Regions from separate parts of the Colwellia sp. 20A7 genome, predicted to be linked through region 1. Evidence: predicted binding sites of a transcription regulator. Region 1 holds the regulator's gene; each other region holds the start of a gene.
The links. Region 1 encodes FliA, which starts transcription of late flagellar genes. Its sites were predicted from a motif close to CTAAAGNTNNNNNNNNNNNNGCCGATA; they were not measured.
Positions count from the first base shown of each region.

Region 2: GQS55_RS06345 (DUF5610 domain-containing protein) is a predicted target of FliA. The motif match lies at 8,051-8,077, and genes of this name have one in related genera.
Region 3: pomA (flagellar motor protein PomA) is a predicted target of FliA. The motif match lies at 4,922-4,948, and genes of this name have one in related genera.

Region 1 covers NZ_CP047130.1:1,044,704-1,055,493, forward strand. The annotation lists gene flhA (flagellar biosynthesis protein FlhA) at 1-1,609, shown strand, start outside; gene flhF (flagellar biosynthesis protein FlhF) at 1,726-3,318, shown strand; gene GQS55_RS04555 (MinD/ParA family protein) at 3,378-4,220, shown strand; gene GQS55_RS04560 (RNA polymerase sigma factor FliA) at 4,306-5,025, shown strand; gene cheY (chemotaxis response regulator CheY) at 5,083-5,466, shown strand; gene GQS55_RS04570 (protein phosphatase CheZ) at 5,541-6,284, shown strand; gene GQS55_RS04575 (chemotaxis protein CheA) at 6,298-8,397, shown strand; gene GQS55_RS04580 (protein-glutamate methylesterase/protein-glutamine glutaminase) at 8,427-9,560, shown strand; gene GQS55_RS04585 (flagellar motor protein) at 9,553-10,299, shown strand; gene GQS55_RS04590 (flagellar motor protein MotB) at 10,296-10,790, shown strand, end outside.
Region 2 covers NZ_CP047130.1:1,477,737-1,488,526, reverse strand. The annotation lists gene GQS55_RS06380 (DsbA family oxidoreductase) at 1-114, opposite strand, end outside; gene GQS55_RS06375 (TetR/AcrR family transcriptional regulator) at 202-804, opposite strand; gene GQS55_RS06370 (response regulator) at 904-1,578, opposite strand; gene GQS55_RS06365 (ATP-binding protein) at 1,565-3,040, opposite strand; gene GQS55_RS06360 (hypothetical protein) at 3,211-3,747, opposite strand; gene GQS55_RS06355 (YHYH protein) at 3,769-6,081, opposite strand; gene GQS55_RS06350 (MBL fold metallo-hydrolase) at 6,377-7,234, shown strand; gene GQS55_RS06345 (DUF5610 domain-containing protein) at 7,386-8,015, opposite strand; gene GQS55_RS06340 (efflux RND transporter periplasmic adaptor subunit) at 8,544-9,701, shown strand; gene GQS55_RS06335 (efflux RND transporter permease subunit) at 9,714-10,790, shown strand, end outside.
Region 3 covers NZ_CP047130.1:1,171,175-1,181,964, reverse strand. The annotation lists gene GQS55_RS05160 (VanZ family protein) at 42-440, shown strand; gene GQS55_RS05155 (ketopantoate reductase family protein) at 448-1,431, shown strand; gene thiI (tRNA uracil 4-sulfurtransferase ThiI) at 1,473-2,927, opposite strand; gene GQS55_RS05145 (flagellar motor protein MotB) at 3,086-4,027, opposite strand; gene pomA (flagellar motor protein PomA) at 4,054-4,821, opposite strand; gene xseB (exodeoxyribonuclease VII small subunit) at 5,067-5,333, shown strand; gene ispA ((2E,6E)-farnesyl diphosphate synthase) at 5,330-6,220, shown strand; gene dxs (1-deoxy-D-xylulose-5-phosphate synthase) at 6,254-8,125, shown strand; gene nqrM ((Na+)-NQR maturation NqrM) at 8,288-8,518, opposite strand; gene GQS55_RS05115 (FAD:protein FMN transferase) at 8,629-9,660, opposite strand; gene nqrF (NADH:ubiquinone reductase (Na(+)-transporting) subunit F) at 9,887-10,790, opposite strand, start outside.

The sequences.
Region 1 (10,790 bases):
GATTGATGCCGATTTAAATGCCGGCTTTATTAACGCTGAGCAAGCAAGAGAACGTCGAATTGAAGTTACCAGTGAAGCTGATTTCTATGGTTCGATGGATGGTGCAAGTAAATTTGTTAAAGGCGACGCTGTTGCAGGTATTTTAATTTTATTTATCAACATCGTGGGTGGACTAGTTATTGGAATGGTTCAACATGACCTTAGCTTTAATGAAGCTGTTGAAATTTATACTTTGCTAACCATTGGTGACGGTTTAGTGGCGCAAATTCCAGGGTTACTATTATCTGTTGCAACCGCGATTGTAGTAACACGCCAAAATACCTCCCAAGATATGGGGGAGCAGGTAAGTAGTCAATTAGGGCAAGAAAAATCACTTTATATCGCCGCAGGCGTTATGTTTGTCATTGGTGTAATTCCTGGAATGCCGCATTTTGCATTTTTACTCTTTGCTAGCATTATTGCAGCCGTTGCTTATTTTGGTACTAAACATAAAGCAACTAAAGCTACAGAGTTAGAAAAAGTTGCTGAAGAAGCGCAAGTACAAAGTCAGCAAAAAGAAGAGGAAGTTAAAGAGTTAGGTTGGGATGATGTTAATCATGTTGATGTTATTGGTTTAGAGATTGGTTACCGATTAATTCCATTGGTTGATAAAGCGCAAGGTGGCGAACTACTTAGCCGAATTAAAGGTGTACGTAAAAAGCTTTCACAGGAATTTGGTTTTTTAGTACCTGCTGTTCATATTCGTGACAATCTAGACCTAGACCCTAATAGTTACCAAATATCGCTAATGGGCGTAACGATAGGGAGTGCAGAGATACGACATGATCAAGAGTTAGCAATAAACCCTGGACAGGTTTTTGGAAAACTTGATGGTGTACCAACGAAAGATCCTGCTTTTGGGTTAGACGCTGTTTGGATTAAGCAAAATCAACGAGAACAAGCACAAACATTAGGGTATACCGTTGTTGACTCAGCGACTGTATTAGCGACACATTTAAGCCAAATTTTAACGAACAATGCTTCTCAATTGTTAGGTCATGAAGAAGTTCAAAACCTTATTGATATTCTAGCTAAAACTTACCCTAAACTCGTTGAAGGCTTTATTCCTGATACACTATCCTTAGGTACCGTTGTTAAAGTATTGCAAAGTTTGATGAATGAAGGTGTTGCTGTTCGCGATATGCGCTCAATTATACAAACCCTTGTTGAGTATGGACCTAAAAGCCAAGATGCAGAAGTGCTAACAGCAGCAGTAAGAATTAGCTTACGTAAATTTATTATTCAAGACTTGGTTGGCCCTGCGTTAGAAATACCTGTCATAACCTTGGCGCCTGAGTTGGAACAAATGTTGCATCAGTCTATGCAGATGGCTGGAGATGATGGTGCAGGTATTGAACCCGGCTTAGCTGAACGCTTGCAAAAATCATTAAATGATGGCGCTCAAGAGCAAGAACTGGCAGGTGATACCCCTATTTTATTAACCTCGGGTATTTTACGATCAGTGTTGGCTAAATTTGTAAAATATACCATACCAGGCTTAAGGGTAATTTCTTATCAAGAAATACCTGATGATAAACAAATTAAAATTGTAAGTGCTATAGGGCAGTAACTAATAAATTTGAGTAAGTAAAATACCGAATAAAAAAGTAACGAGCAACTTAAGTATTGAGCATGATAAGTTGCAGAGTATAGTTTAGTCGCTCGTAGCTAAATAAGGAGTTAACTGTGAAAATAAGACGTTTTGTTGGCAAAGATATGCGTAGCGCATTAGCACAAATTAAAGAAGAATTAGGCGTAGATGCGGTTATTATGTCTAATAAAAAAATACCTGAGGGTGTTGAGTTAATGGCAGCAGTTGACTACAGCCAAGCACCACCTGTAAGTGTAACTTCTTCACATGATAACCCTTCACTGAGTGATCAACGTGGCCGTGAAATACAAAATGATACGGTTAACATTCAAAATACTTCTGCAGCAGCATTGAACAGGGAAGTACCTGAACCACAAATAGGTGGTAATCAAGCTAACAGTACTACCGAGCCTGTTGATAGTTTATCAGCCTTATTAAGCAGACAAGTTCAACATCACTCTTCTGCTCAGCAATCTGAGAAAATCGATGTGCAACAGGGATATACCCAACAAAGTAACCAAGTTTCGAGCGAAGACGATAATATTGAAGATCAATTACGTAACTTTACGCAACGATTACGTCATTCAAAGCCTGATGGAACGATTCCTGTGCCAGAAGCAAGCTATACTAATGAAGATGCTCAATTTGAAGGACATACGTCGTTAGAAGCCGAACAAATGGCAGAAAAGTTACAATCTAAGCCAACTGCTGAACAAGGTGCTGATTTAAACAATCACGTTAACCAGCAAGATTTTGATAAAATGCAACAAGAGATGGCTTCTATAAGAAAGCTGCTTGAACATCAAGTATCAGGGCTTATGTGGCAAGATATGGCGCAAAAAGAACCCCAACGTGCAGTGTTAGTTAACCGTTTATTAGGGTTAGGTTTAAATGAACAAATTGCGGATCAAATAGCAGGTTATGTTCCTTCTGAATATCATGATGAGCAAGCTTGGCAGCAAGCGACCAAATTAATTGGTGAGCAACTTAATACGACGCAAAATGATATTATTCATCGAGGTGGGGTTGTTGCCTTAGTTGGTCCTACAGGTGTAGGGAAAACGACTACTATTGCAAAGCTTGCGGCACGTTTCTCTCAAGTACATGGGCATGAACAAGTGGCACTAATTTCAACTGATACATTTAGAATAGCGGGTTTTGAACAACTGGCTACTTATGGAAAAATTATTGGCTGCCAAGTTAAACTGGCTAAAGATAGTCAAGCATTAGACTTACTGCTTGAGCAGTTTTCTCAAAAGAAATTAATTCTAATTGATACTGCTGGTATGGGACAAAGAGATATACGTTTAGCTGAAAATTTAGCTAATTTGGTATCGAATGCTAGAGTTAGAATAAGAAATTATTTGGTGCTAGCAGCTAATAGCCAGCAGCAAGTTATGCAAGAAAATGTCGATCGCTTTAAAAAAGTACCATTGTCGGGTTGTATTTATACTAAACTTGATGAAAGTGTGAGTGTTGGCGAAATAATTACAACTTCAATTCAAAATGGCCTTCCAATAGGTTATCTTACTGATGGACAAAGAGTTCCTGAAGATATTAAAGTTGCAAATGCTGAAAAATTAGTTACTCTTGCAGATAAGATGGCAATAAATTCAGCGAAGAAAAATGTAGCTCATGTTCAACGTACGGCAAGGCCAATGCCAATAGCGCCAGTGGTGGCGATATAGATGTATTTTAAATTGCAGTATTCTTATTTGAAATAAAGCGATAATATAAGAAGTAATAAATGGCAGATCAAGCGAGCGGCTTAAGAAAGATGCAAGACTTAAAAAAAGTTAAAGTAATAGCAGTTTCTGGTGGTAAAGGTGGCGTTGGTAAAACCAATGTATCATTAAACACGGCTATAGCCCTTGGGCAGCAAGGGAAAAGAGTATTAGTATTAGATGCTGACTTAGGGTTAGCTAATGTTGATGTGATGTTGGGTTTAAGAGTAAAACGCAACCTTTCTCATGTTTTATCTGGTGAATGTGAACTTGATGATATTATTATTACTGGTCCTCGTAATATAAAAATTATTCCAGCCACTTCTGGCTCTCAATCAATGGTTGACCTTACTCCCGCTGAACACGCAGGTTTGATTCGTGCTTTTAGTGAAATGACTACTCAGTTTGATGTACTTATTGTTGATACCGCAGCAGGTATTTCAGATATGGTACTTAGCTTTACTAGAGCCGCACAAGACGTAGTATTAGTTGTTTGTGATGAACCCACGTCAATTACCGATTGTTATGCATTAATGAAACTGCTAAGCCGTGATCATAATGTATTTAAATTTAAAGTTGTTGCCAATATGGTGCGTACGCCTAATGAAGGGCAGCAATTATTTTCCAAATTAACGAAAGTTACCGATAGATTTCTAGATGTAGCACTTGAGTTGGTAGGTGTTATCCCATTCGATGAAAATATTAGAAAGTCAGTACGTAAACAGCAAGCCATTGTTGAAGCTTTTCCTAACTCACCAGCAGCAATAGCGTTTAAGGATTTAGCAAAGAATGTTAGTAGTTGGCCTATACCGAAGCAAGCGTCAGGTCATTTAGAATTCTTTATCGAACAATTACTGGATTACTAACATCTCGTTAATATTAAGTTATCAAGTACTTATTAAAAATAATAAATATAAATACGTTAAAGTATTTAGGTGGGAATAGTCAAAAGTGGCAAAAACTAAAGCCTATAACAACTTAATTGATAAAACTGTGCTGCTTGAACAGCATACTGTGTTGGTTAAGCGAATTGCTTATCATTTACTTGCTCGATTACCGGCAAGTGTTATTGTGGATGACTTAATTCAATCGGGAATGATTGGTTTATTTGAAGCCGCAAATAATTTTGATAACACTAAAGGTGCTAGTTTTGAAACGTTCGCAGGTATCCGAATTAGGGGTGCTATGCTAGATGAAATACGCCGTGGTGACTGGACACCTAGGTCTGTACATAAAAATAGTCGTATGGTTAGTGAAGCAATTAAGCAATTAGAAGCAACATTAGGTAGAGACGTTACTGATATAGAAGTTGCTGAAAAACTTGATATTTCGTTAAATGAGTATCATCATATACTTAGTGAAGTCAGTACGGGTAAAATAGTAGGGATTGAAGACTTAGGAGTGAGCGAAGATGCGCTTAAGTTTGACGACGCTTGTCACGGTGATGACCCATATCAAAGTATCGAGCACAAGGCTTTTAAAGATGGACTAAGCAAATGTATTAGTTCTTTACCTGAACGGGAAGCTCTAGTACTGTCTCTGTACTATGATGAAGAATTGAATTTACGTGAAATTGGTGCCGTGCTTGATGTTAGTGAGTCACGTGTAAGTCAAATTCATAGCCAAGCGATGCATCGATTAAAAGCACGTATGCAATCTTGGCAAAATTAAGTAGAATTATAACTGTGTTAACCTATAAAAATTTTGAATGTTTCGCCGGAGGGTGCCTTGGATAAAAATATGAAAGTACTAGTTGTTGATGATTTTTCAACAATGAGACGTATAGTAAAAAATTTGTTACGCGATTTAGGCTTTACAAACATTCAAGAAGCGGATGATGGCAGTACAGCCTTACCTATGCTTCAAAATGGTGATTTTGACTTTGTTGTGACCGATTGGAATATGCCAGGAATGCAAGGTATTGATTTGTTAAAGGCTATACGTGCTGATTCACGTTTAGCTCACATCCCTGTACTATTAATTACAGCTGAAGCTAAAAAAGAACAAATCGTTATGGCGGCTCAAGCTGGCGTTAACGGCTATATTGTTAAACCTTTTACAGCAGCAACACTAAAAGCTAAATTAAATAAAATTTTTGAACGTCTAGGTTAATTTTTATTTAGACTAGCTAGTTAAAGCTAATTCATAAAACTGATTGGCTTTAATTCAAGTATTAAGGACTGTGCATGAGTATGGCAATGGTGGGGCGTGTTTCTTTGGAGCAGGCTAAATCTTTGGTTGAGCTTTTAGAAAAAGGGCAGCAAGAAAAGGCTGATGAACTTGTTGCAACAATTCAAAACCCTATAAACTCTGAACTATTTGCAGAAATAGGTAAGTTAACTCGTCAATTACATGACTCTTTAACAAACTTTCAGCTAGATTCTCGATTGAATGACTTAGCAACAGCAGAAATTCCAGATGCTAAAGAGCGTTTGAATTATGTTATTACACGTACAGAAGAAGCCGCAAACAAAACTATGGATGCGGTAGAATCTATTTTTCCGGTAATTGAGGATATATCTAGTCAAGTTGGTGCTGTTAAACCAGCATGGGCTAAACTGATGAATAATGAGATAGATTTAAAAGAATTCAAAAGTTTATGCGTTGATATTGATCGCTTGTTAATTACTACAGGAAGAGAAACAGCACATATTCATGGTTTAATGACTGATGTGTTAATGGCCCAAGATTTTCAAGATTTAACTGGGCAGGTTATTCGTAAAGTTATTGATTTAGTACGTGAAGTTGAAGAAAGTTTAATTAACATGTTGACTGCATTTGGAATTTCCTCAGAAAATTCTCAAACAAATTCAAGCCCGAAAGTAGGTGAAAACTTAGTTGAAGGACCAATAGTCAATAAAGAAGATAGAAATGATATTGTTGAAGATCAAGATGATGTTGATGATCTTTTATCAAGTTTAGGTTTTTAACGGGAGTTAGTGAATGTCATTTGAAGCAGATGAAGAAATTTTACAAGACTTTTTAGTCGAAGCAGGTGAAATACTCGAGCAGCTTTCGGAGCAACTCGTTGAACTTGAAAATGATGTTGATAATGCTGATTTACTTAATGCAATTTTTCGAGGTTTTCATACAGTAAAAGGTGGCGCCGGTTTTCTGGCTTTAAATGACCTTGTTGATGTATGTCATGGCGCAGAAAATATATTTGATTTACTTCGTACTGGTAAGCGCACAGTCAATGCCGATTTAATGGACACTATTTTATCAGCGCTTGATACTATCAATGATATGTTTACGTTGGTGAAAAATAGAGAGCCACTTGTTCCTGCTGAAGCAGACTTATTAGCAGAGTTGCACCGTTTAAGTCAGCCTGAAGGAACTGTAGTTGAAGCTTCTGTTCCTCAAGCTGTAGAAAGTGCAACATCTGACTCGGCTGATGATATGAGTGAAGATGAGTTTGAGCGCTTACTTGATGAGTTACATGGTAGCGGTAGTCCTTCATCATCACCAACTCCTGCTATAGAGACGCCAGCTATTGCTGAATCTTCTAATGAAATTTCTGATGATGAGTTTGAATCATTATTAGATGAACTTCACGGACAAGGTGCATTTTCGTCTGAAGTAAAAGATACCTCTTCTTCTATTGTGAATAACTCATCTGATGAAATAAACGATGATGAATTTGAAAGCTTACTTGATGAGTTGCATGGTAAAGGCAATGCGCCTAAAGCTAGTGATGTAGCATCAATAGCACCAGCTGAATCACCTATAGCTAAAGTTACTCCTTCAGCATCTAATACCGCTAGTTCAAAGCCTGTGGTTAGAGAAGAAGTTAAACCATCACCGAGTAAACCACTAGTAGCTAAGAAAGTAGCTCAGGCATCAGCACCCCAAGGCGAAACAACCGTTCGTGTTGATACCAAACGACTTGATAAAATCATGAATATGGTTGGTGAATTAGTTTTAGTTAGAAATCGCCTAACAAGTTTAGGGTTAATTTCTGATGATGAAAACTTAACTAAAGCAGTCTCGAATTTAGATGCCGTCACTACTGATTTGCAAGGTGCGGTAATGAAAACCCGTATGCAGCCAATCAAAAAAGTATTTGGGCGATTTCCTCGGGTAGTACGTGATTTAGCGCGTAGTCTTAATAAAGATATCCAGTTGGTGTTAGAAGGAGAAGAAACTGATTTAGACAAAAATTTAGTTGAAGCTTTGGCTGACCCTTTAGTGCATTTAGTTCGTAATTCGGTTGATCATGGTATTGAAATGCCGGATGTACGCCAAGAACAAGGTAAACCGCGTCAGGGTACTGTCACTTTATCGGCTTCGCAAGAAGGTGATCATATTCTGTTAACCATTAAAGATGATGGTGCGGGTATGAATGCTGAAAAACTGAAAGAGATAGCGATTAAACGTGGCGTTCTTGATGTCGATGCTGCTGCAAGAATGTCAGATAAAGAAGCTTTTAGTTTGATTTTTGCTCCTGGTTTTTCTACCAAAACAGAAATATCAGAAGTATCAGGCCGTGGTGTTGGTATGGATGTTGTTAAAACCAAGATCACCCAATTAAATGGTGCTGTTGATATCGACTCAGAAATGGGTGTAGGCACCATTTTGGAAATAAAAGTGCCACTAACGTTAGCAATACTACCAACGTTAATGGTTGTTGTTGGTGCGCAAACGTTTGCATTACCACTTGCGGCAGTTAATGAGATATTTCATTTAGATTTAACTAAAACAAATAACGTTGATGGTCAGTTAACTGTCATTGTTCGTGAAAAAGCCATTCCATTATTTTATTTAGATCAATGGCTTGTTAGAAACTATGAAAATAAAAGCCGTGAACAAGGCCATGTGGTTATAGTGCAATTAGGAAATCAACAAGTTGCTTTTGTTGTTGATCGATTGATTGGACAAGAGGAAGTTGTCATTAAACCACTTGATAGACTATTACATGGAACTCCTGGTATGGCTGGAGCAACTATTACGAGTGATGGTGGTATTGCATTAATTATAGATATTCCCAATATGTTAAAATTCTATGCGAAAAAATCACCAGTAAATAGAAAGCTGCATTCATAAAAGTAAAATAATAAAGGTAGATGAAGTAAATGGCCTATAAAGTGCTCGTTGTTGATGATTCAAGTTTTTTTAGACGACGAGTCACTGATATTCTAAACAAAGATCCACAGTTAGAAGTTATTGATGTTGCAGTCAATGGGCAAGACGCAGTAGAGAAGGCTCTTTTACTTAAGCCTGATGTTATTACCATGGACATTGAAATGCCTGTTTTGAATGGCATTGACGCAGTGAAGAAAATAATGGCAAAGTCACCCACCGCTATTTTAATGTTTTCTTCATTAACTCATCAAGGTGCAAAAGCAACGTTGGATGCCCTCGAAGCAGGTGCTTTAGATTTCTTACCTAAAAAATTTAGTGAAATAGCGCAAAATAGTGATGAGGCTGGTAGTCTATTACGACAACGTGTAATTCAACTCGCTAAAAAGGGGGGCCTCTCTAGACGTCGCTCACTAAGAGAACCGGGTACGCTTATTAATCGTAATATAAGCAGCCAATTATCGCCCAGTACTCGAAAACCGACTGTACCTGCAACACCTATAAATGCTCAAAAACCGGCATCTTCACTCAAAGTATCTTCTGGAAAAAAATATAACCTATTAGCAATAGGTACCTCTACTGGTGGACCAGTGGCGTTACAAAAAATATTAACCCAATTACCTCAAAACTTTCCATTACCAATTATATTGATCCAACATATGCCTGCAACTTTTACTAATGCTTTTGCTAGCAGGCTAAATACTTTATGTAAAATTAGTGTTAAAGAAGCCAGTGATGGCGATGTACTTATGCCTGGCTGCGCCTATTTAGCTCCTGGTGGTCGTCAAATGATTATTACAGGCACAGAGCAAAATGCAAAAATAAAGATAATTGATGATAATTCTGAGAAAATCACTTTTAAACCAAGTGTGGATGTAAGCTTTGGCTCTGCTGCTAAAGTGTTTGGCGGCCATGTGTTAGGTGTTATATTAACAGGTATGGGTGCTGATGGCAGAGAAGGCTCTCGTATGTTAAAAACGAGTGGAGCCACAATCTGGGCACAAGACGAACAAAGTTGTGTGGTTTACGGCATGCCACAAGCTGTAACAGTTGCAGGTATTTCTCAATTATCTTTATCTTTAGATGTTATACCGAGTTCAATTCTTAAGGAAATAAAGCATGGATAGGCTCAGTATAGCTGGACTTTTGGTTGCTATATTTGCTATTTATTTAGGTTTCGTTCTTGAGGGTGGCTCTATTGGAGCATTATTTGAATTACCCGCATTGATTATTGTTGTTGGTGGTACTTTAGGTGCTGTAATGTTGCAATCTTCAAGTCGTCAATTTTATCATGCATTCGCTCTATTAAAGTGGGTATTCACACCACCTCGTTATGATATTGAAGAAGGAATTGAAAAAATTGTTCTTTGGGCGAGTAAATCGAGGGAAGCTGGATATTTAGCCCTTGAGAACATTGCACTAGATGAAGAAGACACTTACACCCGAAAAGGATTAAATTTATTGGTTGATGGTGCTGATATTGAAAATATTAGTGCTTCCCTTGAGCTAGATCTAGAGATATATCGAGAACATAACTTACGATCAGCAAATGTCTTTGAATCGATGGGCGGATATAGCCCAACAATTGGCATTTTAGGAGCTGTATTAGGTTTAATCCACGCAATGACCAACTTAACAGAACCCGAAATGTTGGGTCAAGGTATTGCCACTGCCTTTATTGCTACTATTTATGGTGTTGGTTTTGCCAATTTAATTTACTTGCCGGTCGCAAATAAAATAAAAGAAATAGTTCATCAACAAACTATGTATAGAGAAATGATTTTTGAAGGGTTAATCGCTATTGCTCAAGGAGAAAATCCCCACGCGATTGAAAATAAACTTTCGGCGTTTAGGTTAGAGCAGTGAAACGGTCGCGCAAAAGAAGACATAACGTAGAGCACGATAATGTTCATCGTTGGTTAGTTTCTTATGCTGATTACATGACACTTCTTTTTGCGTTGTTTGTTGTGCTATATGCTATGGCGATGGTGAACGAAAAACCTTTTGAAACTATTACTGAATCTGTTGGTAAAGTTTTTCAGGCGAATGATAAAAAGCCGAAAAATCGTGGCTACGGCGACGATATTCTCAATGTTAATACGAGTAAATCCAATAAGAAATTATTTGGTAATGGCTTAATTGAAGAAGCGGGACCTGAATTATTCGATGATGAAAAGCATCTAGTAAATATTTCATCTGAGCAAATAGGAAGTAATTTAGCGTCGTTAGAATCTGATTTACAATCGGCACTTTTTGATTTGATTGAATCGGGATCTTCTCAAGTAAAAATTGATGGTGATTGGTTAGAAATAGAACTTAATAGCGGTTTACTCTTTCCAAGTGGTTCATCTTCTGTC
Region 2 (10,790 bases), 430 kb from region 1:
AACTTGATCTTGAACACCTAATTCAGTAATTGCTTGTGCTAAATTTTTGTAACCGATAATGCACCAAGGACAAACAACATCCGAAATGATATCTATTTTGAGCTTGTCTACCATATATAATTCCTATTAATCTTAAACTCTAAATCAATCTTGCTTAGCTGATTTAGTCTTACTTAAATTACTTAAATTCATTAGCTCGGCTTAATGAACACCTATACCAACAAGAATGCTATCAATACTATATTCAAGTGCTGACTTATCAATACCTGAGCGCGCCATCGAAGCAGTACCTTTTAATACAGTGTATAGACTTAACGCGTTGGCCTGGGCATTGTTATTTAGCCCTAATTTAATAGCCTCAACGTCAGTATTAAACAACTCGGTATAAACTTGAATTGGCATAGCATCGGCTTCTTTAAGCAACTGCTCGGCTTGTTCAGGAATATCACCGCTAACAAGTTCTGACTGACACAATGCCAAATAACAACCTTTTGCATCACTTGTATCACATTGCATAGATACAATAGACATCATATGATTTTTCAAACGTTTTTTTAGCGTCACGTTTTCTTCAAAAAGCAAGGCAATTAGTGGCTTCATTTTAGTATCAATATAACATTGAGTCGCTTTAACAAATAACGCCTCTTTATTACCAAAAGCACTGTACATACTCGGCTTATTGATTCCCATACGCTTAGTTAAATCAGCAAGAGAAGCACCAACATAGCCTTTTTGCCAAAATACATCCATGGCAGCATTTAAAGCCGTATTTTCATCAAATAATTTTTTTCTACCGCTAGTCACAATGACTCCAAATTAAACAACCAACTATTGTGCAATTGTACTTAACGGTACAGTTTAAGTCAAACCTTACCGAAAGGTACAGTTAATTAGATAAAACCCTTATTTAAATTTATAACCAACACCGTAAACTGCAGAGATTGGATTTAAACCTTCTTCAATGTGGTTTATCTTTTTACGTATATTTTTAATATGATTATCTATATTGCGATCCGACATTTCTAAAGCTTGGTTATAAAGTGTGTTAATAATATCTTCACGGGTAAATACACGGCCAGCTTGGGTGATGAATAGCAGAAAGATTTTAAATTCAACCGCAGTAAAACCAATATCCTTTCCTTTAAGCAAAGCAACATAGTCTTCTTTATGTACCTCAAAGCCTGCCTGATGAATAACATTTGCTGCAGGTTTATCAACTCTTCTTAGCACTGCCTGTATTCTTGCGATAACTTCTTTAGGACTAAAAGGTTTACATATATAGTCATCAGCACCAAGGTTTAATCCCTGCAATCTATCTACTTCTTCACTTTTAGCCGTGACCATAATAATAGGTACATTCGAGAACAATCTTACTTCTTTACATATCGTAATACCGTCTACTTCTGGCAGCATTAAATCTAACAAGATTAAATCAACATGATTATGTTTTACAAAATTAACAACGCCCTGCCCGCTATTAAAATGTTCAGTGCTATAACCTTGCTGTTTGCAATAAGCGATAAGCACTTCAGCAATGTGCTCTTCATCTTCAACAATCAGTATTTTATGTATTGTCATTACTATAACCTACAAGAGGAAGTGTGACTTTTACGGCTAAACCACCTAACGGTGAATCTTGTAATGAAATATCACCGCCGTGAACCTCTACTATTTGTTTACATAATGATAATCCAAGCCCAGAGCCACCAAAGTCTCTATTTCTAGATTTTTCAACACGATAGAAACGTTCAAAGAGTTTACTCTGCTCTTCGGGTAAAACACCTGGTGCTGAGTCTTGCAAAACAATCTCTAACTCACTATCACACTTATTAATTTCTATACTTACCTGACCCCCTTTATCGGTATATCGGCAAGTGTTTTCAAGTAAGTTAGAAAATAACTGCTGTAATCTATCTTTATCACCACTAACAAGACAGAGCCCTGCATTTTTTAAGGCTTGGCAATTAAGTGATAACTTGTGCTCTGTAAATCGAGCTGTATAACTTTCAATTGCTTGTTGAAACACTTGAATCACGTCAACATCAATCTTATGGTAAGTTAAGCTAGCCGTGTCACTGTTAGCTAATTGAGCAAGGTCATCTACAATATGATTCAAATTATCAACCTGACTGATCAATAAACGAATACGCTTTTCATCGGCAACAAAAACGCCATCTTGTACAGCTAACAAATGAGAGCGTAATACCGTTAGCGGCGTTCTTAATTCATGAGAAGTATCTGAAACCCATTGAAATCGCATTTGTTGATTGTGTTCAAGGGTGCCGGCTAGCTCATTAAAGTTATTAGACAGTGTGCCCAATTCATCCTGAGTCAGCGGTTTTATTCTGCTAGCGAAATTACCTTTATTAAGTTCATTTGTGCCGGCAACAATTTGTTTTATCGGCTTAATTAAATGCTTAGATAAAACTATCGCCATAATAAAAGCCAGTAGAATAACAAATAATGTGATCAGTAAATAATTATGAAGCTGTGCCGACAAAAAAGCTTCTGCTGGGCTGTTTTCAACCAAGTTTGAAGGGACTAACCCTATCCAACCAATTACATTGTTATTTAATGTAACCGCTTCTGTATAAGGGTTTTCATTTATATCAGCCCTACCAACTACAACCTGCTTATTTTCATTATACAAACTGATACGTTTACCCGTTTGGAGTAAATCAGCAGGAATGTTTAACCATAATAACGACGGTGGTTTATTATCAACGCCGGTAATAGCACTAGCCTTATTGTTAGTAAAATCATCATCATTTTGTTGTTTAGTTTTTGTCGTGCTTTGCTTTTTAGGGGCAACAATAGAGCGCCATAATTGCGTGTTCTGCGTGATAGCTTCCCAAGACTCTAATTCAGAATACAGCTGAACTAATTGCACCTTTACCTGTGAAAGATGCTTATGCTCTTCTTGCTTAACAAAGTTATTGAACTCAGACGAAAAGTTCATGTATATAAACACAAACATTAGGCCGACTAAGGTAATATTGGTGATGAAAAAAGCTAAAAAGAATTTATGGATTAACTTCACGGGTTCTCTGTTCTTTAGGTTCATGATTTTATGCTTGGTAGCAGTATTGCATATTGGCTATATGCCTACAATTAAGGTTTTCATAAAAGAAAAGGCTTACTTAAGTCCGATTTTAGTGTCGTAGTTAAATAAGCCAATTATCTATAGACGATGCTATATAGTCGAAGTTTTTAAAAAACCATATGAGCCGTCTCGCCAACGCTGAGTAATTTATATTGTGGTTTAACAAAGCTGGTATGCACAGCTCCTAAACTTTTATGAAATGAAACCGAGAGTTCAGTTACCTTGGAATAACTATGTCTTGCTTGAAAAATAATTTCTCTGGTGTCAGCATCATTTTTATCCACAATGGTTCCTAAATAAGCGACTTCAACACTTAACGGTTTTCCATTTACCATTAAAAGCATTTTTTGTTTAAGCGCATTAATAATGAAGGTTTCTTGTTGGCTACTATTTAAATTCTCAGGCATTACGGCATCAATATCGCCTAACAACCAAGCCTGATCACTTTGTAGAGCAGCGCTAAAATGCGCTAGATCTGTGTAGACTTTTACTTCAACTTGTCCATCTCTTAAAATAACTTGCGCGGTTGTCTCATTTAAAAGATGAGCACTCAAAGATGCGCTAAGCGTTATCAAAGAACCAATACAAGCAAACATTAAAGCACGCAAGGTTTTTGTACATTTCAACTTTTTAACTAATGTCATTATTATTACCTAGGTTATTTATTACTGTTGAGATTCAGGTTGCTCAATGGTTGCACGACAAATTAATGTATTGACGGTTTCAAGATCATCACCCCAAATTATCTGAGCATTTTCATTCCAAGTTATCTCGTTATAACCATCTTTTGGGCCTACCGAGGCAGTATTATGTTCAGTTGCACTAGACCAAGACGAATCATCAAAATCAGCCATTAACCAATGACTCGGCGCTTCTTTAGACATAAAAGTACAATAGCCTTCACCAGCAACAGGATTCGATTCTTGCTCACATAATTTGTTTAGAGGTGCTCGATGAAGTACTTCACATTTCCAGCTACTATCTGTAACAGAAACAACTTCATTAGTATCTATATCAGTTACTTGCATAATAAAACCGCCATCCCCCATTTGCTGGTTTCTGGCACCTATGTACTCTAACCCTGAATCATTTTGCTTAAAGTCTTTAATAATCAAATTAAGCTGGATAGGATAATCTTCAGAAAAGATAACTCGCTCCGCATTAAAAGAACGCTCAGTGGTTATAGAAACTGAATCCTCAATAAGAAGATTTTCACCAACATAAGCAGCAAACCAGTTATCAGCCCATGCTTCTAGTTTAAAATTATGTTCACCTGAAATTTTTGGATTAGTAGCATTAACAGTGACTAATGGCGTCAGCACATTTTGCTTACGCTTAGGTTCAGGTCGGTCTTTTTGGCTAGCATTTAAATTTTTAGCTGGTTCAGCTTTTGCCTGATCACTGTTTCTGCAAAAAGTTCCTTTTTCAACTTTGCCACCATTACTAATGGTTTTTTGTGTAAAGTCGTAACAGCTTTCCCCCTGATTTGATGATGTATAAGTCGTAAAATAGTCTTCACCTTGATATGAATAACGCATAGTTCGACTGCCATCTTCAGATACAGTGTGAGTTAAATTTTCAACACCGCCAGCAGGTGGACGAAGATCGGCTCTTATCCCTTGCGTATCGCCACTTAATGGAGCAACTCTAGGCAATTTAGCGGTATCAACTTCACCAACTAAACACTGAATAATATAAGGTGGTGTAGTTGATGTTTGATAGCGATAACCAAAAGTATCGTCTGCTTGACCATTGCACACATCGAGATCACCTTTGGCGATTTCACTACCATCAGGGTTCTTGTCACCATAAAGCGGGTAGCCATCGTATGCCCAACCAATAATGGTGTTATCGTCTTTATTTGTCATCGTATCAATCATGCAGGTAGGTGATACATGATAATGGTAGCCGTCCCCTCGACCAGAATGACCACCACAGTTATCTAACTGTCCTAACACTAAGGTATCGTGTTTAGCATCGTATTGACTGACATCTAATTCACCTTGCGATGAATAATCATAAATAGGTACGCCATTGACGGCAACGCCAACAGCAGCATCAATAGTCGTTAACGTATCGGCTTTTTTAGGCTCAAGTTTAATCGGTGCTGCATAACCTTGTGCAGGTACTGGGATTTGTTCATTAGTACCGGTAATACCCGTCATCATCTCATGTTCTGGATACGTAGAAGAGGCAATGTAGGCATAAGTTTCATCACAGATCACAGCAACATTTTTATCAAAACCTGCGTCACTTATCGATTCTTGAATTGTTGTACAACGGGCAGAATCAATATGTTTAGATAAGTCAGGTTGAATAAAAGGTGCAGGTTTAGGTCTTTTTTCATCGCCTTTTTTCATACCTTCATTTGAACGTTTATTTGATAGCCTCTCACCTTTTGAGCCCTGGCTATCACGCTCATAACTGACCGTCATTTGTGCAGAATCTAACGTGATATCTTTCATTGCGGCTAACAATGTTTCTCTATCTACTTTTTCATGCCCATTAGAAACACTACGTTCTGGAAAAGTAACCGGCTCAGACAAAGCATAAATAGTGTAAGTATAATTTTTCACTCCAGGACCTTTAGAGCATGGTGGCGCATATTCGTTTATATCGTTAACACTATTACTACCCAATAAACCGAGTGTTTCAGTACTATTTATTTGTGTGGCATCCCCATTGATGTTGTACATCGTCCAGTACCAATGAACACCATCTGGTGCATTATGATGCATAATCAAGGTATAAGATTTTGTAGTTTCAGGTGCGCCACTCCAACTAAAAGGAGGGTTAACACTTTCGCCATCACAAGTATAAGTAACAGGTAATTTACCTCCATCGACCATAGCAGAACTTATTAAAGTAAACGCGTTAGTATCACTATATTGCTGGGTTAATTCACCACCATTATTACATCCACTTAGTGATAAACCACATACTCCAATAAATAAAAGCGCCCAAGTATTTTTCATCATTTTAACCCCCAAGAAGTTATGCTTAAACATTAAGAATTCAACGTCAAAAATTAACAGTCAAAATTAACTTTAAAAATTAAACGTTAATAATTTATTTCCATTAGCTTAACCACCAAATGTAGGGCAATTATGTAGTTGTAGTATTTATTCACAATTAAATTAATACTAACGTTAATATTCGAACATAATTCATTTAAATTAGTTCACTTAAATTAATCAGCTGAAATTTTTTATGGGTTTGCACACTCTACTTTTAACAAGCTTATTAAATTTTATCTATTCAAAGGAATGGTGTATGCAAAGGTCACTAATAAAACTATTAACAGGAATACTACTTATTGTAGGTTTTACCGCACAAGCGCTTGAAATTGAAGAATTAGGTAGTGGCTTATACCGCTTTATAGATGATAGGCACCGCTCAGTATTTTTGATCACACCTCAAGGTGCCATTGTTACCGACCCTCTCAATAAAAAAGCAGCTACTTGGCTTAACGAACAAATTAAAACGCGTTTTAATGTACCTGTTAAATATGTCATTTATAGTCATAATCACAGCGACCATATTTACGGTGCAGAAGTATTTAAAAGTCCGCATACAACCTTCGTTGCTCATAAGTTAAGTGCGCAAGATATTAAAAATACTAAAATGAAAACAGTCACCCCTGATCTAGTATTCGATGACGAACTAATACTTACGCTAGGAGGTTCAAGCGTTAAACTTAATTACCATGGCCCAAATGACGGTCGTGGCTCAATAAGTATGTTGTTTGAAAAACAACAAACCTTATTTGTAGTTGATTGGATAATGATAGGTAGAATGCCATGGCAAAAACTGTGGAGTTACGATATTCAAGGCATGATAAATTCAACTAAAACGGTACTTAATTATGACTTTAATACCTTTGTTGGTGGTCATGCTGACATGGGGGATAAGGATGATGTAAAACGCTATTTACGTTACCTAGAACAACTGTACAGTAAAGTAATCGAAGGTATTTTAGCTGGCCAAACGCTTGATGAAATAAAACAAAATGTTAAGTTAAGTGAATTTAAAGACTTAAGACAATATGAAGCTTGGCTGCCACTTAATATAGAAGGTGTATACGAACGATTAATGGAAGAATCAGGAATGGGATGGCGGAGTGATTTGTAATGACTAAAACCATTAACCTAATCATAAAAAGTAATTGAGGTTTGACTCTAGAAAATTTCAAGGAGGAGTCAAAGATGATTTACCTTTGACTCCTTAAATATATTTAGTATCACAATAACTAATGAAAAATGGTCGATAAGAACCAAGCATATTACTCAGTAGTACTCTCTTCTTCTTTTTCATTCAATGAATCAACAAAGGCCTGTAACCCTTTTTGAACAAGATCGTAAGTAGTATCAATCGTATCACTTACTTCACCTTCTAATACATTCAAACCGCCCAATATGTCTTTCGCTTCACCAAAACCTTGATCAATACCACTACCAATAACATCCATAAATGCATTGAGAGATTCTTCTTCACTCATATCAGGATTTTGCTCTCTAAAAGCACCTAAAAATTGCGTACTAAAAGACACAATGCGCTCTGCTGTTGCTTCAGGACTAAAATCAAGGCCAGACTCATAAGCATCTTCCACACTGCTTTCAACACCACTTGCTTGCAATGCTTCATTAATACCTTGTAAAGCGGTTTTCAATGCTAATGATAAAGGTTGATCACCAAGTGAGTTACTAAATTCTAACGTTGATTCAATAATGGCGGCATTAAGCTGTTTCTTTTGAGAAACCGCAATAGACTCCTGCACTTCACCGGCCTTACCTGTTGTATGCTGTTCTTCAACACTATTATCACTGCCTTTCGACTTAGCCATAGCACTAGCATCTTGGCTATAGGGATTTTTTGCCATTACGGTATTAACACTATTAATGGGTGAGTTCATGGTATTACCTTCATTAGTTAACGCTTATAAAAGTGTATCGGCATTGTTGAGTATAACTTAAGGTTAAATCGTTTATATTTTACACTCAACATGTTTTGTTAAATATATTATTTTTAGTCTGTTATTGTGAATATAAAATCACTTTGATGTAGTAGTAATTTCTACGCTTTCAGCACAACAACAATATAACTAAAACATTCATTGTCAGTAATCGTATTAACTCACCTCAATAAACCTAGTTAACGTATCCTATATAACTCATTAATTTTTCGATAGAAAAAATCATCAACTTAAAGTAATTACTCTACTGACGTTAAATTTAATCTACACAATAGTTTGTAATCGACGCTTTAAATGAGAATCTGCTAGTTATTAGCATCATGGGTACCGCACCTAATTGAATGATTAACAAGTGAATAAACTCACTAAATAAAATTATTTTTCTTAAAAAAAATTGTTTAATAATGTTGGAAATCCACAATAATTAAATTAGAATGAACGTTCACCCTAAAAGAGAGATTGGTTAACATGCAGCGTTCACGCGTCATTATTTTTATTGTCACTGCTTTGGCAAGTGCAATTGTTTTATCCGGTTGCGAACAAAATCAGCAGGCAAATGCGCCAGCTAAGCAACCAACCCCTGTTGGCGTTATTAAATTAACAAGCCAGCCACTAACGCTTACAAAAGAGCTGCCAGGTAGAGTGACAGCATCACAAGTAGCGCAAATTCGTCCACAAGTAAATGGTATTGTACAAACACGCTTATTTACTGAAGGTGCCGAAGTGAAAAAAGGTCAAGCGTTATATCAAATTGACCCTGCAACATTTGAAGCACAAATAGCTACCAGTAAAGCAGCTATCACTAAAGCGCAAGCAAACATCGCTAATGCAAAAGCTAAATCAGATCGTTATTCAGATTTGCTAAAAATCAAAGCAGTTAGTCAACAAGATTTTGATGAAGCGGATGCAAATTATAAAAGTGCACAAGCTGACTTACTCACTGCACAAGCGCAACTTAAAACAGCACAAATTAACATTAACTACAGTAAGGTTTCATCACCTATCAGTGGTCAAATTGGTAAGTCTACTGTCACTGCAGGTGCTTTGGTAAGTGCTAATCAAGCAACTGCATTAGCAACGGTAACCCAACTTGATCCAATTTATATTGACCTTACTCAATCGAGCAGTGAATTAACGCGTTTGAAAAAAGCCATTGCTAACGGTGATTTAGATAGAGATCTTACGGCACAATCAAAGGTTGAGCTAAAAATGGAAGACGGCTCGGTATATCCTCATAAAGGCACATTAAAGTTTTCTGAAGTGACGGTTGACCCAAGCACTGGCTCTGTCACCTTACGAGCTGAGTTTCCAAACCCTGAAAAGTTACTGTTACCAGGCATGTATGTTAGAGCTGTCATTGTTGAAGGTGTTAAAACTGACGCAATTTTAGTACCGCAACGTGGTGTTAGCCGTAATAGCAAAGGCGAACCTACAGCGATGGTGGTAAGTAAAAACAATACCGTTGAAGCGCGCGTACTAAAAACTGACCGTACCATAGGCTCTAACTGGTTAGTAACAAGTGGCTTAAATGATGGCGATCAAGTGATTGTTGAAGGCTTACAAAAAATAGCGCCGGGTGCCTCTGTTAATGCAGTGCCAGCCGAATCAATCGCTAAAATTCAATAACGGAGCATATAAATGTCACGATTTTTTATCGATCGACCTATTTTTGCTTGGGTACTTGCCATTATTGTTATGTTGGCTGGTGTCCTTGCAATTAAGAGTTTACCGATTGCTCAATATCCGTCAATTGCACCACCTACGATTAGCATACAAGCAAGCTACCCGGGTGCATCTGCACGTACATTAGAAGATACGGTTACTCAAGTTATTGAACAAAGAATGAAAGGCTTAGATGGCCTACTTTACATGTCATCTACGTCTGAATCTAATGGTTCAGCAACATTAACACTAACTTTTGATGCTGATACAGATCCAGATATTGCACAAGTTCAAGTACAAAATAAACTTGCCCTAGCAACGCCGTTACTACCTGAAGAAGTTCAGCGTCAAGGTGTATCTGTTGCTAAATCTGCACGTAACTTTTTAATGGTTGTCGGCTTTGTTTCTGAAGATGGCAGCATGAATAACATCGACATTGGTGACTATGTAGCATCCAATGTGCAAGATATTGTTTCACGAGTAAATGGTGTTGGTGAAGTACAACTATTTGGTTCGCAATATGCCATGCGTATCTGGTTAGATCCAGATCTGTTGCAAAAATATAAACTAACACCCGCAGATATTAGTGCTTCTATCAGTGCGCAAAATGCACAAGTATCAGCAGGTCAACTTGGTGCTTTACCAGCAATGCCAGGGCAGCAATTAAATGCGACAGTGACAGCTCAAAGTCGGTTAAAAACGCCTGAACAATTTGAAAATATTTTTGTTAAAACTAATACTGATGGTTCAGTTGTTCGTTTAAGTGATGTTGCCACCGTAGCACTTGGTGGTGAAAGTTATGCCGTTGTAGCGCGTTTTAATGGCAAACCAGCCTCAGGTTTAGGTATTAAATTGGCAAGTGGCGCTAATGCTCTTGATACTGGTGATGCGATTAAAGCTGCCCTTGCAGAACTAGAGCCACTTTTCCCTGAAGGTTTAGCAACGGTTATTCCTTATGACACGACTCCTTTTGTTAAGTTATCAATTGAAAAAGTAGTCAGTACTTTAATTGAAGCCGTCATTTTAGTATTTTTAGTGATGTATCTATTTTTA
Region 3 (10,790 bases), 130 kb from region 1:
ATGATAATATTGAGGTCTTATTTTTTAAAAATGTATACCTTGTGAAAGTACGACATCACCTAACCTTTTTTATTTTTATGTTCTGTTGTGGGATCGCTCTGTTTTTTTCCCATGAATTATTATTACCTGATGCCCTAACAAGATTAGTATTTCGCTCACCGCAAATAGATACTATTGGTCATTTTATTAGCTTTTTCGTCTTAAGCTGGTTAGCTATTTCAGTGATAAAGCTTTCATTATTAACTACTTTTGTTACTTTATCTTTCTATGCTGGACTCAGTGAATTAGGACAATATTATTTAGGGTTTCGAAATGGTGAATTTAGTGACTTTTTTGCCGACGTGGCTGGTATTGTTTTATACATACTGTTTAAAGTTGCTTATTTTCGATATAGATCATTTATGATTCAGAAAATAAAAAAAAGCAAACGACGCGGGTAGTACTCAGTTGAGAAATATTATTATTGTTGGGCAAGGCGCGATAGGATTACTTTGGTATCATCATATTTTACAGATGATAAATAACCACGGTGATTATAATAAAGCACGGCTGCATCTGTTACCCTCGAAGAGAACCGATTCAACTTATCCTTCAGCTAAGCCGCGGTCTAATAAGACATCGACAAATCAAGTAACCATATCCTATGATCAATATTCTTTTACTGATCATAATGCTTTAGTACATCAGGGTAAAATTAATTACGCGCAAACTGAGGATATTGAGCAAGCTGATCTCATTATTTTTTGCGTAAAAGCTTTTCAAATATCGTTAGCGCTGAGTAATATTGCAAGTAAATTAAAGAATAATATTGATATTGTACTTGCTCATAATGGTATGGGAACCTTGTCAGAACTATCGCAAGATGTAATCAAACACCAGAATATTTACGCATTACTCACAACACATGGTTGTTTGCGCTCAGCGCCTTTTACGGTGACACATACCGGAGTCGGTTCAACAGATATTGGTTTACTTTCTGGTGTGCCAAACTTAGCACAGCAAGAATCACTGACAAAATTATTAAATGCCGCCCTACCTCAAGTAACATCTCATCAAGAAATTAATCAAAAACAATGGTTAAAGCTAGCAATAAATTGTGTTATTAATCCATTAACAGCAATAAACGATATCAGTAATGGTGAAATAAATAATGCTGAATATTCATCAACAATTTTAATCTTACTAGAAGAAGTAGTGGCTGTAGCTGATGCTGAAAAGGTGAACTTAGATTTAGCAGATCTTAAAATAATAGTGAAAAATGTAGCACAAGCAACAGCTAAAAATAGCTCTTCTATGCGTTGTGATATTACAGCACAACGTATGAGCGAAATAGATTACATTAATGGCTATATTCATCGCTTAGGTATAAAATACAAGATTGCCACACCAGAAAATACGAAGATGTGGCAAGCCGTTAGCGCGCTAAGTTAACGCGCTTGCCTAATACGCTAGTTTCAAAACTAAACTCGGTACTATGGACGATATACCTTTACGTTACTAAAACCATTATCAATCAAGTATAGAGCTTGTAGCTTACTCATTACTCCGTGATCACAGTAAAGTAAGTAATCTTTATTCATATCTAAATCACCAAACTGTGTGGAAAGTTTATAGAATGGAATATGTTTAACTTCAACATTATCTAAGTTTAATGGTTTATCTTCTTCTTCTTCTGGACTACGAATATCAACCACTACAGCATTCTCTGGAATATTTTCCACAAGATCAACTGCATGAATTTCTTCTTCGGTTTCTTTACCAATATCACGAATATCAAAGACACGTGTTTCACTGATAACTTTGTCAAGAATATCAAAATCGAAATGACCTTCTTCTTCTTCAACTTTAGATAATACCGCTTTTACTGTCGGTTTCTTTGAAATAACACCACAATACTCAGGAATAGTTTTCGCAAAATCTTCCGTACCAATATCACGAGCTATATCAATAATATCTTGTTTATCATAAGCCGCTAACGGACGTAAAATAAGTGTTTCTGTTACTCGATTAATAACGTTTAAATTAGTTAGCGTTTGGCTAGAAACTTGCCCTAAACTTTCACCAGTAACTAACGCTTGAACTTTACCTTTTGCAGCTATTTTACTCGCGGCACGCATCATCATACGTTTAAGTATTACGCCCATCTGGCTATTTTCAACTTTTTCTAATATTTCAGCCACAACAGGTTCAAAATCAACGGCAAAGAATTTAACTTTATGAGAAGCACCAAACTTATTCCATAAATAATAGCTTACTTGCTTAACACCAACTTCATGAGCAGAGCCACCAAGATTAAAGAAACAATAATGAGTTCTAGCACCCTTTTTAATCATTTGATAACTAGCAACACCCGAATCGAAACCACCAGACATTAATGATAAAACATCTTCTTGTGTAGCTATTGGGAAGCCACCTAAGCCTTTATGGCGTTCAGTAACAATAAATAAATCTTTATTTTTTATTTCTAATCGAACCGTGATATCAGGTTTAGTTAATTTAACTTTTGCACTTTCTACTGATTGATTTAAACCACCACCAACATACTGTTCTACTTTAAGTGAATTAAAGTCATGTGTACCCGTGCGTTTAACACGAACACAGAAAGTTTTATTTTCAATAGTTTTCGCATGAATGGCTAATGTTTTTTCATAAATATCATGTACGTCAACAAATTCTGATTGCTGAACTTCTAAAAACATTGGTATACCTGGAATACACTTAAGTGCTTCCACTAAACGTTCACGGTTTTCAGGGCTATTGTCTTTAGTATTTACTTCAATGTTATCCCAGTTCATCCGCGTAGTTACTTTTTCGTCAATACGGCGTAAAACATTTTTAACATTCGATTCTAAGATCTTAGTAAAACGTTTACGAACAGGGCGAGATTTAATGGTGATTTCAGCTTGCAGCTTAACGATAAATTTCATCGATGTTGGCCTAATAAATAATAACAATAAGAATAATGGCGCGCATTATATACCCAAACCACCTCAAAATGCGAGTTTAGGAAATATTGAGCACCCATAAAAAAAGCTGTCACAATTACGGTGACAGCTTTTAATATTAGTAGATTAATACATTAACTTTATTGAAGTACTTGAATAGGTTCGCTCTCTTTCGGCTTACCTTGATTAATAGCAATTTCAACACGACGATTTCTGCGTCGATTTAGTGGGTTAGTATTAGGCACTAATGGGCGAGTGTCTGCGTGCCCTGCAACAACTAAACGGGCTTGATCAAAGCCTGGTACTTTAATTATCTCATGTGCAATAGCAACGGCTCTCTGACTTGATAAATCCCAGTTTGAATTAAATAATTCTGAATCTATCCCGCGATTATCAGTATTTCCTGAAATCATAATTTCACCCGGAATCGTATTTAACAACTCACCTATTTGTCTAATAATAGGTTTAAATTTAGGTTGTAAAAACGCAGAGCCCGATGGAAATGAACCATTTTCTCGAATGCGAATAATAACTTGCTGCCCTAATGATTCGAGTTCAACAGCGCCATCTTCAATTTGTTTTTCAAGCTTGTCGGCTATTTTTTTGACTAAATCATTTACCTGTTCTTGCGCCGCTTGTTCTATTTGTTCTTGTGCTTCCTGAAGTACTTGTTCAGACAAGGCGTCATCTGTCTTTTGTGATTGCCCTCCTCGTTCGCTACCTCGTTGTTCTTGACGACCGCCAGCAGAAGTTTCATCGCCAGCTTGGAATTCCAGCATTTGCTGGGTTATTTCCATTGTTTGCTGCTGAATAAGCTCAATTGGTGTTGGCTCTGGTTTTCCTGGTCTAAATTCCTGAGCAATAATACTGGTACCTTTAGGAATATCTTTTACTTCAATTTTATTTTGTACGCCAAAAGCAAACTTCATTGACCCCGCAATTTGTTTAAACTTTAGTACATCCATTTCAGAAAAAGATAACAATAGTACAAAGAAACACATTAACAACGACATAAGGTCGGCGAATGTCCCCATCCATGCAGGTAGACCAGGAGGTGGACATTTACACTTTTGTTCAGTCATAAAACCTCCTATTTATAAATCTATTACTATTCATCATCAGTAGTAGACGCTTGACGCTTACCTTCAGCAAGATAGTTTTTCAATAAACCTTCGATTACACGTGGATTTTGCCCATCTTGAATTCCAAGTACCGCATCAAGAATTAATTCTTGGTTCATTTTTTCTTCCTCCATGCGTAACTTTAATTTCGTAGCAAGTGGGATTGCAATCACATTAGCTAAGAAAGCACCATAGAGTGTCGTTAACAAAGCAACCGACATGGCAGGACCAATGGATTTAGGATCATCCATATTTGCTAACATAGCCACTAACCCAATAAGTGTACCAATCATCCCCATAGCAGGAGCAACATCAGCTAAAGCCGATAACATACCGGCACCCTTTTCATGGCGCTCTGTCGTAAGGTTGATATCTTTTTGTAAAGTCGCACGTACTACATCGGCATCGTGGCCATCAACGAGCATATCAACACCTTTTTGCATAAAGTTATTGGTTATTTCTGCTTCCTCTAATGCAAGAAATCCACCTTTGCGCGCTGCATCAGCCATATCAACAGATTTTTCTATTAATTCTTCAGGTTTTTCTAATTTAAATATGAACGCTTTAGCTATAACTTTTCCGATACCAAAAAACTGACCTAAGCTGTAATTAGATAGCACGATAAAAAGTGAACCACCAAAAACAATTAGTATTGATTGCGTATCAACAAACATCATAATATCGCCAGACAAAACCATCGCGATAACAAGAAAAGCAACGGCACCAAGGATACCGATTAAGGTTGCTAAATCCACAGAAAAACTCCTAAAACTAAAAAAACCAATTTGACCTAATAAAATAATAGTACATTATGACAAAGCTATTCGCCATTACTTATCCTTTTATATATTAAGTTATCGCCCTTGTAGTCAATAACTTAATCGTAAATCAGTAACAATATTCATTGAAATATATGAGCGCTACATTGACCATTGTGCTTAGCTAGGGTAAGTTTGCGCCTAGAGTTGAAAGCATCTAGAGCATAAAGAGAATATAAAAGATGGCCAAAAAGAAATTAGAAAACCTAAGTTTTGAAGAGTCGCTTAGCGAATTGGACACTATAGTGCAGAATTTAGAGCAAGGAAATTTAGACTTAGAAGAGTCAATGGCACTTTTTGAACGTGGTTTAACATTAAGTAAACTAAGTCAAAATAAGCTACAAACAGCAGAGCAAAAAGTTAAAATTTTACTCGAACAAAATGGCGAGCAACAGCTCCAAGACTTTGCTTTAACTGACGATGAACAAATACCAGGTGAGCTTTCGTGAGTAGTTTAACCAACCATGATGTTTTTCAACAGCGTATCGACCAATTTTTAGAACAAAAGCTTGCAAGCTTAACAGTCAACGACAATAAGTTGCATGAAGCAATGCGATATGGACTATTAATAGGCGGAAAACGTATACGCCCATACTTGGCTTATATAACAGGAGAAGCGCTAGGTGTTGATTTAAAGGACATCGACGGAGTTGCTGGCTCAATAGAGTGTATACATGCTTATTCATTAGTACATGATGACTTGCCTGCTATGGATGATGATGATTTAAGGCGCGGTAAACCAACCTGTCATAAAGCCTTTGATGAAGCTACAGCTATCCTTGCTGGTGACAGCTTACAAACACTCGCCTTTGATATTATCGCTAACCATGACTTTTCTGAAACCGTAAAGCCTAAACAAATTACATTAATTCAACAATTAATTACTGCTGCTGGATATCAAGGAATGTGCGGTGGTCAAGCACTTGACTTAGCTGCAACAGATAAAATGATAACCTTAGAACAATTAGAAGTTTTACATTCTTTGAAAACAGGTGCTTTACTGGAAGCTTCTGTTTTAATGGTTGCAGAATGTAGTTCTAAAATATCGCCTCAAGAGAAACAAGCATTAAAAGCTTATGCGCAATTTATTGGCTTAGCATATCAAGTACGAGACGATATTATTGATATAATATCAACCCAAGAACAGCTTGGAAAACCATGTGGTTCAGACCTTGCTCTAAATAAAAGTACTTACCCTGCACTGCTGGGTTTAGAAGGCGCTCAAGAAAAAGCTGAAAACTTATTTCAACAAGCACTTCAAGCTTTAGCCAGTTTGCCTTACAATACACAATCCTTAGCTGAATTTGCCACCTTTATTATTAAACGTAGCCATTAAACAGCTAAAAATAAAAACAACTATAGAACAACTATGACCACAAACCTTACTGACTACCCATTACTTACCCAAATTAATTCGCCAAAAGATTTGCGAAATTATTCTCAAGATAAATTACCGCGAATAAGTAATGAGTTACGTCGTTTTTTATTAAATTCAGTGAGTAAAAGTAGTGGGCATTTTGCTTCAGGTTTAGGCACAATTGAACTAACTGTTGCCTTACACTATGTCTACAATACCCCTTTTGATCATCTTATTTGGGATGTTGGTCACCAAGCATATCCACATAAAATTTTAACTGGCCGTCGAGATCAACTTCATACTATTAGGCAAAAAGATGGATTACATCCTTTTCCTTGGCGTGAAGAAAGTGAATACGACACATTAAGTGTTGGTCATTCAAGCACTTCTATTTCAGCAGCATTGGGCTTATCAGTTGCCGCTGAAAAGGAAGGACTAAATAGAAAAACCGTTGCCGTTATCGGTGATGGTGCGATGACTGCTGGTATGGCATTTGAAGCGCTAAACCACGCAGGTGATATTAAAAAAGACATGTTAATTATTTTAAATGATAATGAAATGTCTATTTCAGAAAATGTTGGTGCTTTAAATAATCATTTTGCAAAAATGCTTTCAGGAAGCCTCTATACAGGTATTAGAGAAGGTGGTAAACGTTTATTAAACAACCTTCCTCCAATTAAGGAATTGGCAAGTAGAGCAGAAGAACACCTAAAAGGTATGGTTGTTCCTAGTACTTTTTTTGAAGAGCTTGGCTTTAACTATATAGGCCCGATTGACGGCCATGATGTTGAAGGTTTAGTCGATACAATTAAAAATATGCGCAGCCTTAAAGGCCCGCAACTACTACATATTGCAACAAAGAAAGGTAAAGGTTTCTATGCTGCTGAGCAAGATCCTATAAAGTATCATGCAGTACCTAAGTTTAATCCTAGCGATGCAAACTTACCTAAATCTAAACCTTCATTGCCAACTTACTCTCAAATATTTGGTGATTGGTTGTGTAAAACAGCTGCCGTAGATAAAAAGTTAGTCGCAATTACCCCTGCTATGCGTGAAGGCTCTGGTATGGTTGAATTTAGCCAACGTTTTCCGGATCAGTATTACGATGTTGCTATTGCTGAACAGCATGCTGTTACATTCGCAGCAGGACTAGCTATTGGTGGTCAACACCCCGTTGTTGCTATTTATTCAAGTTTTTTACAACGCGGCTACGATCAACTTATCCATGATGTTGCCATTCAGAATTTGCCGGTTATGTTTGCTGTTGATCGCGCAGGTATTGTTGGTGCCGATGGTGCGACACATCAAGGCTCATTCGATTTAAGCTTTTTACGCTGTATTCCAAATCTTGTTATTATGGCCCCAGCAAATGAACGTGAATGCCAGTTGATGTTAAATACAGGTCATAAATCAAATACCCCAACGGTAGTTCGCTACCCACGCGGTAGTGGCACTGGTGAAGAACTACCAAATATTGATGAAGTAATAGAAATAGGTAAAGCCAGAGAAGTTATAGCGCCAACCGAGAGCAATAATATTGCGATTTTAAGCTTTGGTACCATGTTAAATGAAGCAAATAACGCGGCTGTATCACTTGGTGCGACACTTATCGATATGCGCTTCATTAAACCGCTTGATAACAATATGATTAATCAATTAGCTAAAACCCATAGTACGCTAGTGACGATCGAAGATAATGCAATTGCCGGCGGTGCTGGATCAGCAGTAAATGAATATATTTTATCGCAAGGTATTGCGATTAAAGTATTAAATATAGGTATTCCTGATCAGTTCATTAAGCATGGTACGCAAGAAGAAGTTCATCAAGAATTAGGTTTAGACAGTTTGGGAATAATTAAAAAAATCAATGATTTTATTAGCTAGCCGCTAAAATTAACAACACTGATACTTTTAATAAGTTGATTAAGTTAGTGTTCAGTAAAAAGTTTAGTAAAGGGCTATTAAATAAATCGATTAAACAAACCGATTAAACAAAAAAAAGGATAGTAAGACTACTATCCTTAATAAGTTTATAATCTCAAAACACTAAAGATTGGTAACATCTATTCTATTTTTCAAGTTATCTTCAAGCGCTGATTTACGTTCACGTTCTTGACGTTTTTCACACGGATTTTCACAGTTACAGTCTTTTTCAATACCGACACTTGCTAAACCACCACAACTACCTGCTAACGTTTTATTTTGAAAAATATAACCTACAGCCATTGCTGCGCCTACAACCAGAAAAAAGCCAAAGGTAATAATAAAAATCATCATAATGTTATGCTCTCAATTAAATAATTAATGTTCAGGACTCAGGACAAGAGCCATTGGAATAAATTTAATGCGTATCTATGTTATTAATTAAGATCGACACACGGTAAGTATTATTTCAAATATTGTTTAAATTTTACCGTAAACTCTTCATGAAAGCCATTTTCAGCTTTAGAAATAAACAATACGGCTAAATCATTTTTTATCGCAAACTTCATCCCTTCTTCCGCTCCCATTACCATCATAGTTGTAGATAAGCCGTCGGCAGTCATTGATGATGGGGCGATAACAGTGACTGACACAAGATTGTGATTAATCGGTTTCCCCGTATCAGGATCAATTATATGAGAAAAACGTTGTCCGTCTGCTTCAAAGTAATTTCGATAATCTCCTGCAGTTGCAACAGCATTATCTTTTGGAATGATTACCTGTTGAGCGGCCCTATGATCACCTAAAGGATCAAAGATAGGTCTTTCTATCGCAATTGCCCACAGCTCTCCTGTATGCTTAAAACCTTTTAAACGCAGCTCTCCGCCTATTTCGACTAAATAGTTATGAATTCCATTCGCTTCAATTAATTCTGCAACCACATCAACCCCATAGCCCTTAGCAGTAGTAGATAAATCAACATACAAGTCAGGGATATCTTTTGATAGCTTATTATCGTCCAAATGCAGGTTATTTAACCCAACACGTAAACGTGTATTGGCTAGTAACTCATCACTTGGTACTTTTTCTGGTCTATGCTCAGGTCCAAAACCCCACAGGTTAACCAAAGGACCAACGGTAATATCTAATTTACCACCACTTAACTTACCTAAACGAATAGATTCCGCTAAGACTCGTTTAAAACCAGGTGAGACTTCAACAGGTTCAAGTGACTTAATATCGTTAAATCGAGATATTTCTGAATCAGGAATATAAGTCGACATTTCCTGATTAACTGCTTCTAAAAGAGTATCAATTTTTTTCTGTAAATCTAAAGCTTCAACTTCTTCTGTTGTAGCAACAACTTTAATATTATAAGTTGTTCCCATCGTATAACCTTGTAATAAAATTTCTTTTTTAGCGGAATTATTACTAGGAAAACAAGCAGTCAGGCTGACGGCTAATAACGTAACCAATATTAGTTTGAATTTATTCATTAGGTATTCCAAATTTATTATTTATATCCAGATACTAATCTCGATGATTTAATACCTTGATATAAATAATAAAAGACGACCTAAGTCGTCTTTTATTATGTGATTCAAATTAAACTGTAATTTGCAGATAGTTCGTTTTAGAGCAAAGAGAAGGCGCGGAGTTGACGTTAGTCAATTAGCACCTTCAATGCAGCTATTGGACGAAATAGCAAAAAATTCAGCTTAATTAGCCACCGAAGTCATCTAGCATGATGTTCTCGTCTTCTACGCCGAGATCTTTAAGCATATGAATAACCGCTGCGTTCATCATTGGTGGACCACACATGTAATACTCACAATCTTCTGGTGCTTCATGATCTTTTAAATAGCTTTCATAAAGTACGTTGTGAATAAAACCAGTTTTACCATCCCAGTTATCTTCTGGTTGTGGGTCACTTAATGCAACATGCCACTCGAAGTTATCATTATCAGCCGCTAAGCCGTTATAATCATCTTCATAGAACATTTCGCGTTTAGAGCGAGCACCATACCAAAAACTCATTTTACGCTTCGAATGAAGACGCTTAAGTTGATCAAAGATATGAGAGCGCATTGGTGCCATACCAGCACCACCACCGATAAATACCATTTCATTATCAGTTTCTTTAGCGAAGAACTCACCAAATGGACCTGAAATAGTTACTTTATCACCAGCTTTTAGGCTGAAGATGTATGAAGACATTTTACCAGCAGGTAAATGTAAACGTCCAGGAGGCGGCGTAGCAATACGCACGTTAAGCATTATAATGCCTTCCTCTTCAGGATAGTTAGCCATTGAGTATGCACGTAGAGTATCAGTGTCAACTTTTGACTCAACATCAAAGAAACCAAAATGGTTCCAATCACCTTTATACTGCTCATCAATATCAAAATCTTTATATTTAACATGATGTGCTGGTGCTTCAATTTGAATATAACCACCCGCTTTAAACGGTACTGATTCACCATTAGGAATTTGTAGTTTTAATTCTTTAATGAACGTTGCTTTGTTATCGTTAGAAATAACTTCACATTCCCATTGTTGAACACCGAAGATTTCATCTTCAACTTCAATTTCCATGTCTTGTTTAACTGCAACTTGACACGCTAAG